DNA from 3 places in the Halomonas aquatica genome. Region 3 is predicted to be linked to each of the others. Evidence: predicted binding sites of a transcription regulator. Region 3 holds the regulator's gene; each other region holds the start of a gene.
The links. Region 3 encodes FNR, which switches genes on or off when oxygen is low (the NO sensors DNR and NnrR bind a similar motif). Its sites were predicted from a motif close to TTGATNTANATCAA; they were not measured.

Region 1 (4,278 bases), on a different contig from region 3:
GCTGCCTCAGGAGCGGACGGCCCGAGCAGACGAGGCGGCAGGCTAGGCCGACGTGTCCTCTGCTGGACCTGCTGTTACCCTGTCGGGCCTTGCCGTGACACCAGGAGGCCCGATGACCCGGCCGCGCATCACCCTCGACGTCTTCAGCGACTACGTCTGCCCGTTCTGCTATCTGGAAGCGCCGGAGCTCGAGGCCCTGGCCGAGCGCTTCAGCGGCGAGGTGGAGATCCGCTGGCGAGCCTTCGAGCTGCGTCCCGAACCCGAGCCGACCCTCGACCCCGATGGCGACTACCTGCACGACGTCTGGCAGCGGGCCGTCTATCCCATGGCGGCCGAGCGCGGCATGACCCTGCGGCTTCCCCGCCTACAGCCGCGCTCGCGGCTGGCCCACGAGGCCAGCGCCTGGGCCGGCGACCAGGAAGGCGTCCGCCCCGGAGCCGGCGATGCCATGCGCACGGCGCTGTTCAAGGGCTTCCTCGAGGAGAGCCTGGACCTGGCCGACCCCGAGGCACTCGCCGGGGTAGCGGAAGGGCTCGGCCTGGACGGCTCAAGCCTGCACCAGGCGCTGGACGAGGGTGACTACCGAGAACAGGTGCTCGCCGACCAGCGGCTCGCCGGCGAGCTAGGCATCGGCGGCGTGCCGGGGCTGCGCTTTTCGCTGGATGGTGAGCACGCCGGCGTACTCGAGGGCGCGCAGCCGCGTCGGCAACTGTTCCTGGCCATGGAGCGATTGCTTGACGCGATGGGCTGATGTGACGGTCCATCACCAAGGTGAGCGGCCCCGATGTCAGCAGCTCAACGACCTGCCGGATCGCCACGCCTGTTCATAAGCCCCTCGCTGCCTGGCCCCTGATATGCCGTAGTCAGATGCATGACCCGCCTCGCCCATATGTCATGCACAACATGGTGCCTTCACGGTGGCCGAACAGAACAGCGTGATCGCCTTCTATCACGAACGGATGCTGGCCCATTAACAGGATATCGAGGTGCCCTTCCTGCCGGGGCGTATGGATAAGCGAATCCGCAGCCTGCTGTCGGGGCTAGGGGTGCCCTGGAAGTATCCCGAAAACCCCGCCAGGCTCACCGCCATTCGGCACCTGCTCGATCTCGAGCCAGTTCACGGAGTGACCTTCGAGACCCGCAGGGCGTCGACGCCTGAGCAGTTGGGGCGCGGCGTCAGGTCAGTGCTCAAGGTGTTCGCCAGTGAAGCGCCACCGGAACCCAGTCAGCGCGGCGTTACCGAGGTGAAAGCCGCAGCGGCCTTTCACTGTGCGGCATTTGTCGAGCATGAGGCCCCGGAGGATGTCGATCAGGCTCGATACCATGGCCAGGACCTGGGGCCGGCATGCCGGAATGCTCGTCCCGGCATGCCGGATCCAGCAGGGTTACTTCACCTCGACCTTGCGGCGATTGGCCTGCTTGCGCTTCGGCAGGGTCAGCTCCAGGACGCCATTGGTGAAACTGGCCTCAGCCTTGTCGGCATCGATCTCGCAGGGCAGTGCCACCGTCCGGGTGAAGGACCCATGAGAGATCTCGGAGTGGAAGTACTCGCCCTCCTCCTTCTTGCTCTCCTCGCGGTGTTCGCCCTTGATGGTCACCGCGCCGTCGGTCACCGAGACGTCGAGTTCCTCGCGATCGAAGCCCGGGGCTTCGGCGCGTACCACCACCTCGGTGTCACGATCAATGACATCGACCTTCGGCATGCCCTTCTCGAAGGCGGCGAATCGCTCCCAGAGGGGATGCTCGCCGCGCATGGAAGGCATCCAGCCGCGATCGAAGAAAGTATCCAGCATCCGATCGAATTCCCGGAACGGACTCATCGCACGCGACGACTCGGGCGCGGAAGTGCCAGAAAAGACCGGAACATCCTTGGAAGCCTTGGTGGGTTTCTTGGCCATGGTCATATCTCCTGATCAGCAGGTCACACTGGACCGGGTCGAAGAGGACGAGTTCGGCACCGCCGGGAAAACCACGCCGGCAGGCGGCTCCGGCCAGCAGCATTAAGAAATGCTCGTCCCAGGATTCAGGATAGCCCCGCCCTACCCGGCCGTGTTGACGCAGATCAACAGGAGTCTCGCCATGCACTGACCGGTAGACGCGACCCTGGCGGCGCGATCCGATCCGCGCCCCGCTCGCCTGTCGCGAGGGTTCAGTCCACTCGTGCCTTGAGCACCGATCCCGCTGAGAACGCCAGCATCAGGAAGGCGCAGCTGAAGAACATCGTCTCGGGCGAGATCGGCTGTCGCAGCCAGAGGGCCGCCGCAACGATCGCCGTGATCGGCTCGAAGCCGTAGAGAATGCCCGCCACCCCGGGGCTCAGAGGTTCGCGCCCGTCGTCGCCATGGGCCACCCCGAGCTGCAGCAGCGCGTACCCGAGGCCCGTGCCGACGGCGCCCGCGAGAATGACATCCCCGTTCCCCGCGGCCTCGAGCAGGCCAGCGATGGTTGTGTCGGTGGTCAGCAGCGCCAGGGCGGCAGCAATGACGCACCCATAGGTAAGATACCAGCCGACGGAGGTCAGATCTTCGTCGGATTCCCTCCCGCGCAGCAGCACGGGCAGCAGACCGTAGATCACACCGCTCAGGACCGCAGCCGAGAGGGTCCAGGAGACCTCCGCACGGGCGTTATGCGCCGAGAGGATCGTGGCGATCAGCGCCACCAGTACGGAGGTCAGGATGAAGACATGCTCTAGGCGCAGGCGACCAGAGGTCTCCACCAGAAAGCCGACGACGGCAGACGTGCCGACGAGGGTGACGATCACGGGTGTCACGTCGTTGGTCTTCAGCGCCAGGCTGTAGAGAAAGATAGTCGCCCAGCCGATCAGCAGGCCGTTACGCAGGAGGGACAGATGCTCCCGAGGGGTGCGCTGGATCGGCACCGCGCCGCGGTTCAGGCGGCAGACCCCGATCACGGCCAGGGCGCCCCAGAAAAGGCGGCCCGTGACAAGCTCGGCGGTACTGAGACCCGTGGCGAAGGCCTCCTCGGTCGGCACGACCACGAGCCCGATCATCGCAGCGCCTGCCGCGAAGTATACGGCGCGGGGGATGGAGAGCGTCATGGGGCCCGCGTGCCATAGAGGAACGGAACGACAAGACGGGAGAAGAGCAAGAGTTCTGTCCTGGTGGCGTCTGTTCCCACAGACAGGAAAGGCATCATGCCGATGGGCACGCAACCGGATAGCGGGAGGCCAGCGATCCGCCGCCCTCATCCGCCTTCCCCCTCGACGGCGACGAACCGTCACCGCCGAGGAGACTCCCCCAAACTAGCACAGCCCTGCCGTGTTGACTCAGATCAACAGGATTCTCACCGTCATCAGGCGCCGCAGGCCGCTACTCACCGATGTCCTCGTGCCACAGTTCTGGAGAGGCCGCGATGAAGGACTCCATCAGCGCGATACACTCGGGATCCTGAAGCACCTGCACCTCCACGCCACGCTCTCTCAGCAGGGCCTCCTCGCCCAGGAAAGTGCGGTTCTCGCCGATCACCACCTTCGGGATGCCATAGAGCAGGATGGCCCCGCTGCACATCGAGCAGGGCGAGAGGGTGGTATAGAGGGTGCTTTCGCGATAGATCTCGGCCGGATGACGGCCGGCATTCTCCAAGGCATCCATCTCGCCGTGCAGCACCGCACTGCCCAACTGAACGCGACGATTGCGGCCACGGCCAAGGATCACCCCGTGGTGCACCAGCACCGAACCGATGGGAATTCCACCTTCGTCGAGACCAAAGCGAGCCTCCTCGAGTGCGGCTTGCATGAAACCTTCCATTTGCTGACTCCCTGCAATGTCATGATGTGCCAAAGCCTACGCCGACCTGTCACCGACACGCCAGGCCTGCTCCCCTGCAGGCCGACCGGGCCCAGCACTGGATGCAGGGCACCGACCATCCCGGCTATGATACAAGTACGTGCCCGCTACCGGGCGCCATCTTACTGCTTCTCGGGAGTCGCCATCGTGGCTAGCCAGACCCGCGTGATCACCTTCTATGACGAGCGAATGCTGGACCACCAGCCCGACATCGAGGTGCCCTTCCTGCCCGACCGCATGGACAAAAGGATCCGTCAGCTGCTCTCCGGGCTCGGCGCCCCCTGGAAATATCCGGAGCATCCGGGACGCCTGAGCGCCATTCTCCAACTGCTGGAGCAGGAACCGATTCCCGGCCTTGTCTTCGAACCTGGGAGAGCCGCCACCCGCGAGCAGCTCGCCCGAGTACATACCACCTCCTACCTGAACGAGATCTTCAGTCTGCGGGGACAGAATGCCTGGCTGGATGTGGATA
Region 2 (4,278 bases), on a different contig from region 3:
TGACTTGCACAGCTCCGTCTTGCCCACCCCGGTCGGGCCGAGGAACAGGAAGGAGCCATTGGGGCGGTTGGGGTCGGCGAGCCCGGCCCGGGAGCGGCGTACCGCGTTGGCCACGGCGGAGACCGCCTCGTGCTGGCCGATCACCCGCTCATGCAACGCCTCCTCCATGCGCAGCAGCTTGTCGCGCTCGCCCTCGAGCATCTTGGACACCGGGATGCCGGTCCAGCGCGATACCACCTCGGCGATCTCCTCCTCGGTGACGTTGGAGCGCAACAGCCGGTGCTTGGAGGTATCGGTATCGGCCTCGGCCTCCGCGGTCTCGGCGATCTTCTTCTCCAGGCCGGGAATCACCCCGTACTGGATCTCGGACATGCGCGCCAGGTCGCCCTGGCGGCGGGCCTGCTCCAGGTCGATGCGGGCGCGATCGAGTTCGTCCTTGAACTGGGCCGCACCCTGGATGCTGGCCTTCTCGGCCTTCCAGATCTCGTCGAGGTCAGCGTATTCGCGCTCAAGCTCGCCGATCTGCTCCTCCAGACCATCGAGTCGTTTCTTGGAGGCCTCGTCGGTCTCCTTCTTGAGATGCTCGCGCTCCATCTTCAGCTGGATCAGCCGGCGATCGAGGCGGTCCATCTCCTCGGGCTTGGAGTCGAGCTCCATGCGGATGCGCGAGGAGGCCTCGTCGATCAGGTCGATGGCCTTGTCGGGCAACTGGCGGTCGGTGATGTAGCGGGTCGAGAGCTTGGCCGCGGCGATGATCGCCCCGTCGGTGATATCGACCCCGTGGTGCACCTCGTAGCGCTCCTTGAGGCCACGCAGGATCGCCACGGTGTCCTCCTCGGAGGGCTCGTCCACCAGCACCTTCTGGAAGCGGCGCTCCAGGGCCGCATCCTTCTCGATGTACTTGCGGTACTCGTCCAGGGTGGTGGCGCCCACGCAGTGCAGCTCGCCGCGGGCCAGGGCCGGCTTGAGCATGTTGCCGGCGTCCATGGAGCCCTCGGCCTTGCCGGCGCCGACCATGGTGTGCAGCTCGTCGATGAACAGGATCACCCGCCCCTCCTCCTGGGACAGCTCCTTGAGCACCGACTTGAGGCGCTCCTCGAACTCGCCGCGGAACTTGGCGCCGGCCAGCAGCGCGCCCATGTCCAGCGACAGCACGCGCTTGTCCTTGAGCCCTTCCGGCACCTCGCCATCGACGATGCGCTGGGCCAGCCCCTCGACGATGGCCGTCTTGCCGACGCCGGGCTCACCGATCAGCACCGGGTTGTTCTTGGTCCGCCGCTGCAGCACCTGGATGGTACGGCGAATCTCGTCGTCGCGTCCGATCACCGGGTCGATCTTGCCGCTGGCGGCCCGCTCGTTAAGATCCAGGGTGTATTTCTCCAGCGCCTCGCGCTGGTCCTCGGCGTTGGGATCGTCGACCCGCTCTCCGCCCCGCACGCTGTCGACGGCGCCCTCCAGCGTCTTGCGGGTCACTCCAGCCCCGGTCAGCAGCTTGGTCACCGCGCCGCCCATCTCCAGCGCGGCCAGCAGCACCAGTTCGCTTGCGATGTACTGGTCGCCGCGCTTCTGGGCCTCACGGTCGGTGAGGTTGAACAGCTTCACCAGATCGCGGGAGGGCTGCACCTCGCCATCGAAGTTGGCGACCTTGGGCAGGTCATCGAGATGCCCTACCAGGCCGTCGCGCAACCGGGCGGCATCACCGCCGGCCTTCTGCACCAGCGCCTTGACCCCGGTGTCGGTGGCGTCAAGCAGCGCCAGCAGCAGATGTCCGGGTTCCAGCTGGTTGTGCCCGCGGCCCACGGCCAGGGACTGGCCATCGGCCACGGCGTTCTGCAGCTTGGCGGTGAACTTGTCGAATCTCATGGGTTTCCTCCATCGGGGTGACGGCGCGTTAGGACGCACCGCGTTGGCCCTGTCACTGTGTCTTGAGGGCTTCAATGGAGTCAGCGTGGTCGGCTTTCAAGTCGCCGGCCAGGGAAAGGGCGCGGCGAGTTGACGCTGGTCAAGCGGGCAGAGGGCAAAGGGCAAGGGGCAAGTGGCTTTTCCTTGTGGCTTGTCCCTTGAGGCTCGCTTTAGCGCAACCAGATCACGCTGGCCATGCGGCCGGTGACGCCATCGTCACGGCGGTGGGAATAGAAGCGCGGTTCGCAGGCGGTGCAGAAGTGGCCGCCGCTGACATGGGAAACGCCGAGACGCTCCAGGCGCAGGCGCGCCAGCTTGTAGAGGTCGGCCATGTAGTGGCCGAGCCGATAGGGGCTGGGGTCGAAGGCCGCCTCTGCCTCGGGGTGCACGCCGACGAAGGCCTTCTGCACCTCCGGTCCGACCTCGAACTGGGCGTTGGAGATCGCCGGGCCCAGCCAGGCCATCAGTTCCTCCGATGGCAGGCCCATCGCGCCTACGGTGGCCTCGATCACGCCGCCGGCGAGCCCGCGCCAGCCTGCATGGACCACCGCCACCCGGGACCCGCGACGGTCGCAGAGAAACACCGGCAGGCAGTCGGCGGTGAGCACCACGCAGGCATAGTCAGCGCTCGTGGCCACGGCGGCATCCGCCTCGGGCCTGGCCTTGGAGAAGGCCTGCTGCACCCGGGCACCGTGCACCTGATCGAGCCACAGCAGCGGACGGCCATCGCCGACCTCCTTCTCCAGTTGCCGACGGCACAGCGCCACATGGTTCGGGTTGTCGCCCACATGCTCGGCCGCATTGAAGGCGGCGAAGGCACCCTGACTGGGACCGGTCTCGCGGGTGGTGACGAAGGCCCCGACATTCTCCGGGGCCGGCCAGTCGGGCAGGATCGGAGTCGGGCGCAGATCGAGGGTATCGCTCATCACGGTTTCCTTAGCGCATGGTCTCGCCGTCTTCGCGCAGGTAGTCGAGCAGCATCAGCAGGTCATCCGGCAGCGCCGCACGGAAGGCCATCCGCTCGCCGCTGGTGGGGTGCACGAAGGCCAGCTTGCGGGCATGCAGGGCCTGACGCGGGAATCCACGCAGGATCTCCTTGAGCGCATCGCCCGCACCGGCCGGCAGCTTGAGGCGTCCGCCGTAGACCGGGTCGCCGATCAGCGGATAGCGCACATGGGCCAGGTGCACGCGGATCTGGTGGGTGCGCCCGGTCTCGAGCTTGCAGCGCACGTGGGTATGGGCGCGGAAGCGCTCCACCACCCGGTAGTGGGTCACCGCCGGCTTGCCCGAGGCGTTCACCGCCTGGCGCTTGCGGTCACGGGGATGACGGCCGATGGGCGCATCCACGGTGCCGCCGGCCGTCATCACGCCGACCACCACCGCATCGTACTCCCGCGACACGCTGCGCGCCTGAAGCTGCTCGACCAGTGCCGTATGGGCCGTCAGGGTCTTGGCCACCACCATCAGGCCGCTGGTGTCCTTGTCCAGGCGATGCACGATCCCCGCCCGGGGGATGCTCGCCAGTTGAGGGTCGTGGTGCAGCAGGGCATTGAGCAGGGTGCCGTCGGGATTGCCGGCCGCGGGATGGACCACCAGGCCCGGCGGCTTGTCGACCACCAGTACCGCGTCGTCCTCGTACACCACCGCCAGGGGGATGTCCTCGGGTTCGAAGCGGGTGTCGTCCTCGATCTCGGCGGCCAGGGCCAGGGCCTCGCCGCCGTAGACCTTGTCCTTGGGCTTGGCCGGCTGACCGTCGAGGGTCAGGGCGCCGCTCTTGATCCAGGACTTGAGCCGCTCCCGGGAAAAATCGGCGAAGAGTTCGGCGGCGGCCTGGTCGAGGCGCAGGCCTGCCATGCGATCGGGAACGCGATGCTGGGCTTCGAGGGTCTGGGACATGGGTCGGGACAGGGCTCTTTGAGCACCGGGTGCGATGACTGCGTTTCGCCGCAAGGTGCTTTATAGTGTGCGGATATCGGCCGATTCTACCACGGCCGTCCGGGTTGTTAGACACGAGGATCACGATGCGCGTTATCACCTCCCCCGCACGCCTGGCTGTCCTGATGCTGGCCGGTGCCCTGCTGGCCGGCTGCGCCGGCACCCCCGAAGAGGAACTCGACGGCATCGCCGAGCGCCAACTCTATCAGGAGGGTCGCGAGGCCCTGGAGGATGGCAGCTACACCACGGCGACCAACCGACTCGAGGCCATCGATACCCGCTATCCCTTCGGCGAGCATGCCGAGCAGGCCCAGCTGGAACTGATCTACGCCTACTACCAGACCGACGACTGGGAGGGTTCCCGCGCCGCCGCCAGCCGCTTCATCCGCCTGCACCCGGACCACCCCCAGGTCGACTACGCCTACTACATGCGCGGCCTGG
Region 3 (4,278 bases):
GTCTGGGGTTGGCTGCCCTGCGGCCTGGTCTACTCCATGCTGGCCTGGAGCCTGGCGATGGCCGATCCCTGGCGGGGCGCCGCCCTGATGGGCGCCTTCGGCCTCGGCACCCTGCCTGCCCTGCTGGCCACCGGCCTGGCGGCTCGCCAGCTTGGCTCCCTGATCCGCCACCCGGCCACCCGGACCCTCGCCGCGCTATCGATCATCGCCTTCGCCCTATGGCAGGTATGGACGCTGCTTCCCGCCACAGGGACCCACTGACGCCGGCGGCGATTCCGGCTTAGCTTGACACAGCTCAACGCGGCTCGAGATCCATGTCACTAGCATGAGGGCATGTTCCAGCGGAGTGCAGACCATGCCTGCTCGCGCGTCAGCCGCCGACCGTGACGGGGCCCTCTTCTCAGCGGCGTCGCCGGCCCCCGCCTATGCCTTCTACCCCACCACCCATGCGCTGAGTGACGATATCGGTGCCGAGGACTATCGCCAGGCGCTGGAGCACAGCAATGCGGCGGCACGCCCCCTGGCACTCTACGTCCATCTGCCATTCTGCCGGCAGGCCTGCTTTCACTGCACCCGCCAGCCGGTCATCACCTCGGATACCCGGCTTCCCGAGTCTTATCTCTCACGCCTCGACCGGGAGATGGTCCTGATCCGTCGCCACCTGGATCCCGCACGGGAAGTCCGCTCCCTGCATTGGGGTGGGGGCACTCCCACCTTCCTGGGCCTGAACCAGCTGAGTGACCTGATCGATCGACTGGATGCCCGCTTCCGGTTGGCCAGCGATCGAGGCAGGGAATATCTGGTCGAGATCGACCCACGTGAGGCGGATGTCCTCACCCTGCGTCATCTGGAAGCGCTGGGCTTCAACCGCCTGAGCCTGGAGGTGCTGGACCTGGATCCCGAGGTCCAGCAGGCGATCAACCGCATCCAGGGACGCGGTCTGACCGAGCAGCTGATCGACGAGGCAGAACGGCTGGGGTTCCACTCCGTGAACCTGGACCTGATCATCGGCCTTCCCCGCCAGACCCGGGACGGCTTCACCGCCACGCTTGCGCAGGTCATCGCCATGGCGCCGGAACGGCTGTCGCTGTTTCACTACCGCCACCATCCCGAACGCTTCCCGATCCAGAGACACATCCGCATCGCGGAGCTACCCGGCCCACAGGAGACCCTGGCGATGATGGATACGGCCTACCGGATGCTCGCCGCCGCGGGCTATGTCCATCTTGGCAGGGAGCGCTTCGCGCGGAGTGACGACCGCCTGACCAAGGACCGGCTGGCGGGGAGGAAGTGCGAGCGCCATGACCTGCTGGGGCTGGGCGTCACGGCCGTCTCCCGCCTGGAGGACCTGCATGTCCGCAACCCGCTGACCCTGGAGGCCTATGAGGCGGCCCTGGACCAGGGCCGCCTGGCCACCGCCGCCGGACACCGACTGAGCCTGGACGACCGGCTGCGCGGCGCCGCCATCGAGACGTTGATGAGCGAACTCACCCTGGATCTGGCGGCCCTCGGCGACGCTTTCGACCTGGACGCCGAGGCCCATCTCGCCGAACCCCTGTGGCGCCTGGCAGTGGCCGAGCGGGAGGGACTCGTCGAACGCCAGGACCAGCGACTCCTTGTCACGGCCAAGGGACGGCTGCTGGTCCGCCAACTGGCCACGGCCTTCGACGCCTATCCCCTCACGCCCTTGCCCAGGCAGTCATCACACGCCTCCTGAGGCATGTCGAGGAGGACTTTGCCGATGGGCGACAATCCCTCCATACTGTGGCTGGAGTCGTCATTCATGGAGGACAGCATGGCCGACACCGCTACCGGCAGCCCCCGTACACTATTGAACGAGACCCGCTGTCAGACCTGCAGCCTCAGTTCCCTCTGCCTGCCGCTGGCGCTCGAGTTGCAGGACATGGACCAGTTAGATGCCATCATCCGCCGTCGCGCACCGCTGAAGAAGGGAGATTCGCTGTTCCGTCAGGGCACCCCTTTCACCAGCGTTTTTGCAGTGCGCTCCGGCAGTCTCAAGCAGATGACCACCGAGGGCGGCGGCGAGGAACAGCTGACCAACTTCTATCTGCCCAGCGAGTTGGCAGGACTGGACGGCATCGGTGAGGCAAGCTATCCGGGCACAGTGGTGGCGCTGGAGACCACCACCGTCTGCGAGATCCCCTTCGACCGGCTCGAAGCCCTCTCCGAGACCCTGCCGGAGCTAAGGGGCCAGCTCTATCGCAGCATGAGCAAGGAGATGCGCGACGATCGCCGCATGATGCGCCTGCTCTCACGAAAGACCGCCGACCAGCGCCTGGCCACCTTCTTCACCAACCTGTCGGACCGCTTCCGTCGCCGCGGTTACTCCCCCTTCAGTTTCCGGCTGTCCATGTCCCGTGCCGATATCGGCAACTACCTGGGGCTTGCGGTGGAGACCGTCAGTCGCATCCTGGGCCGCTTCCAGACCCAGGGTCTGGTGGCCGTGTCCGGCCGCGAGGTGAACATCCTCGACCTTGAGGCGCTGATCGAGGTGGCCGAGCAGGAAGGCTGCCGTTGAGAGCGCCCATCAATTTCCGACCTCGACGACCACTCTTCACCTCGACAACTACTCATCTCTGCCCAGAAAAAACCCCAGCGGACCGTTCCAGTCGCTGGGGTTTTTCTTGACCGCGCGGACCTCTACGGCTCGTTGTGGAGGTCGATTCTGTCGGCCTGCATGCGGTCCTGCTTCTCCTCGAGGCCGGTGAAGTCGAAGAGCGCCCGGTCTGCCAGTTGCGAAGGTGCCACGTTGGTGACGGCCTTGAACATGCTCTCGAGTCGTCCGGGGTGAGTCTTCTCCCACTCCGCCAGCATCTCCTTGACCACCTGGCGTTGAAGGTTCGGCTGGGAGCCGCAGAGATTGCAGGGAATGATCGGAAACTCCATCAGCCGGGCAAACTCTGCGATGTCCGCCTCCCGACAGTAGGCCAGCGGGCGGATGACCATGTTCCTGCCGTCGTCCGAGAGCAGCTTGGGCGGCATCGCCTTGAGGCTGCCGCCGAAGAACATGTTGAGAAACAGGGTCTCGAGAATGTCTTCGCGATGATGCCCCAGCGCCACCTTGGTGGCACCGATCTCCTCGGCGAAGCCGTAAAGGGAACCGCGCCGCAGCCGAGAGCAGAGGGCACAGGTGGTCTTGCCCTCAGGGGTCTTCTCCTTCACCACCGAGTAGGTATCACGCTCGAGGATACGATAATCGACCCCGATGCCCGTCAGGTAATCGGGCAGCACGTGCTCGGGAAAGCCGGGCTGCTTCTGGTCCAGGTTGACCGCCACCAGGGAGAAGTTCACCGGTGCGTTGCGCTGCAGGTTGCGCAGGATCTCGAGCAGGGTATAGCTGTCCTTTCCCCCGGAGAGGCAGACCATCACCCGGTCCCCCTCATGGATCATCCCGTAGTCGATGATGGCATTGCCCACCTGCCGACGCAGCCGCTTCTGCAGCCTGTTGAATTCGCGCTTGCCTCGCGCATCGAGGCCTTCTGTGAGGGTCGCCGGTTCGGCGGGGCGGGAAGCGGAGTCGCGGGGGTCGAACATGAGGGCGTCTTGCATGGTCTCGGCGCTGCCTGGGCGGCTGGAAATGACGGGCGACTATCCTACCATCCTCGCCGCGACCAGGCGAAACGGCACCGGACCGCGCCAGGAATCAGCAGAAACGCTCGGCCTGCAAGAGGCTGTGCGCCATGCGCAGGTGAATCAACGCCGTGGTGACGGCATCACCCAGCGCCGTGTGCCGCCCCATCACCGGCACCCCCAGACGCTCGGCCACCTCCTCGAAGTGCGGCCGGATGTCCAGTTCGGGGCAGCGGCGACGCAACTGGCGATAATAAGCCTGCGCCACGTCGATGCCGGCATTGGGCAGGTCGAAACCGAACCGGGGCCGCAGGTAGCGGTTGAGGATGGCCAGGTCAACATCCAGGCGCCAGCCGATCAGGGGTCGATTTCCGACGAAGTCCAGGAACTGCGCCAGTGCCTCGTCGATGCCGGTTCCATCGTCCAGGTCGATGCCACGCAGGCCATGGAGTCGAATCGAGTCGCCGCAGAGGCTGGCGGGGCGCGCCAGCCGCAGGTCAAGGGAATCGCTGGTCAGGACCCGGTCGCCACGCACACGAACCGCCGCCAGCGAGACCAGTTCAGGCTCGCGGGCATCGTGGCCGGTCGTCACACAATCGATGGCGACCATCTCTTCCCCGGTATAGGGAGCGAAGAGCCAGCCATAGTCACCGTTGGCCTGTCGCCGTCGGTCAGCGGCGCGCCGCA

Region 1: ABE960_RS13145 (Hsp20/alpha crystallin family protein) is a predicted target of FNR. The motif match lies at 2,053-2,066, and genes of this name have one in related genera.
Region 2: clpB (ATP-dependent chaperone ClpB) is a predicted target of FNR. The motif match lies at 1,993-2,006, and genes of this name have one in related genera.

Annotation. Positions count from the first base shown of each region.
Region 1 is NZ_JBEGCJ010000005.1:406,523-410,800, forward strand. Features, by position in the region: gene ABE960_RS13135 (2-dehydropantoate 2-reductase) at 1-46, shown strand, start outside; gene ABE960_RS13140 (DsbA family oxidoreductase) at 113-751, shown strand; gene ABE960_RS13145 (Hsp20/alpha crystallin family protein) at 1,386-1,898, opposite strand; gene ABE960_RS13150 (EamA family transporter) at 2,150-3,058, opposite strand; gene ABE960_RS13155 (nucleoside deaminase) at 3,330-3,767, opposite strand; gene ABE960_RS13160 (histone deacetylase family protein) at 3,954-4,278, shown strand, end outside.
Region 2 is NZ_JBEGCJ010000007.1:131,652-135,929, reverse strand. Features, by position in the region: gene clpB (ATP-dependent chaperone ClpB) at 1-1,863, opposite strand, end outside; gene pgeF (peptidoglycan editing factor PgeF) at 2,073-2,828, opposite strand; gene rluD (23S rRNA pseudouridine(1911/1915/1917) synthase RluD) at 2,839-3,798, opposite strand; gene ABE960_RS14765 (outer membrane protein assembly factor BamD) at 3,924-4,278, shown strand, end outside.
Region 3 is NZ_JBEGCJ010000002.1:505,614-509,891, forward strand. Features, by position in the region: gene ABE960_RS05535 (sulfite exporter TauE/SafE family protein) at 1-261, shown strand, start outside; gene hemN (oxygen-independent coproporphyrinogen III oxidase) at 356-1,717, shown strand; gene fnr (fumarate/nitrate reduction transcriptional regulator Fnr) at 1,796-2,539, shown strand; gene ttcA (tRNA 2-thiocytidine(32) synthetase TtcA) at 2,662-3,570, opposite strand; gene ABE960_RS05555 (3'-5' exonuclease) at 3,665-4,278, opposite strand, start outside.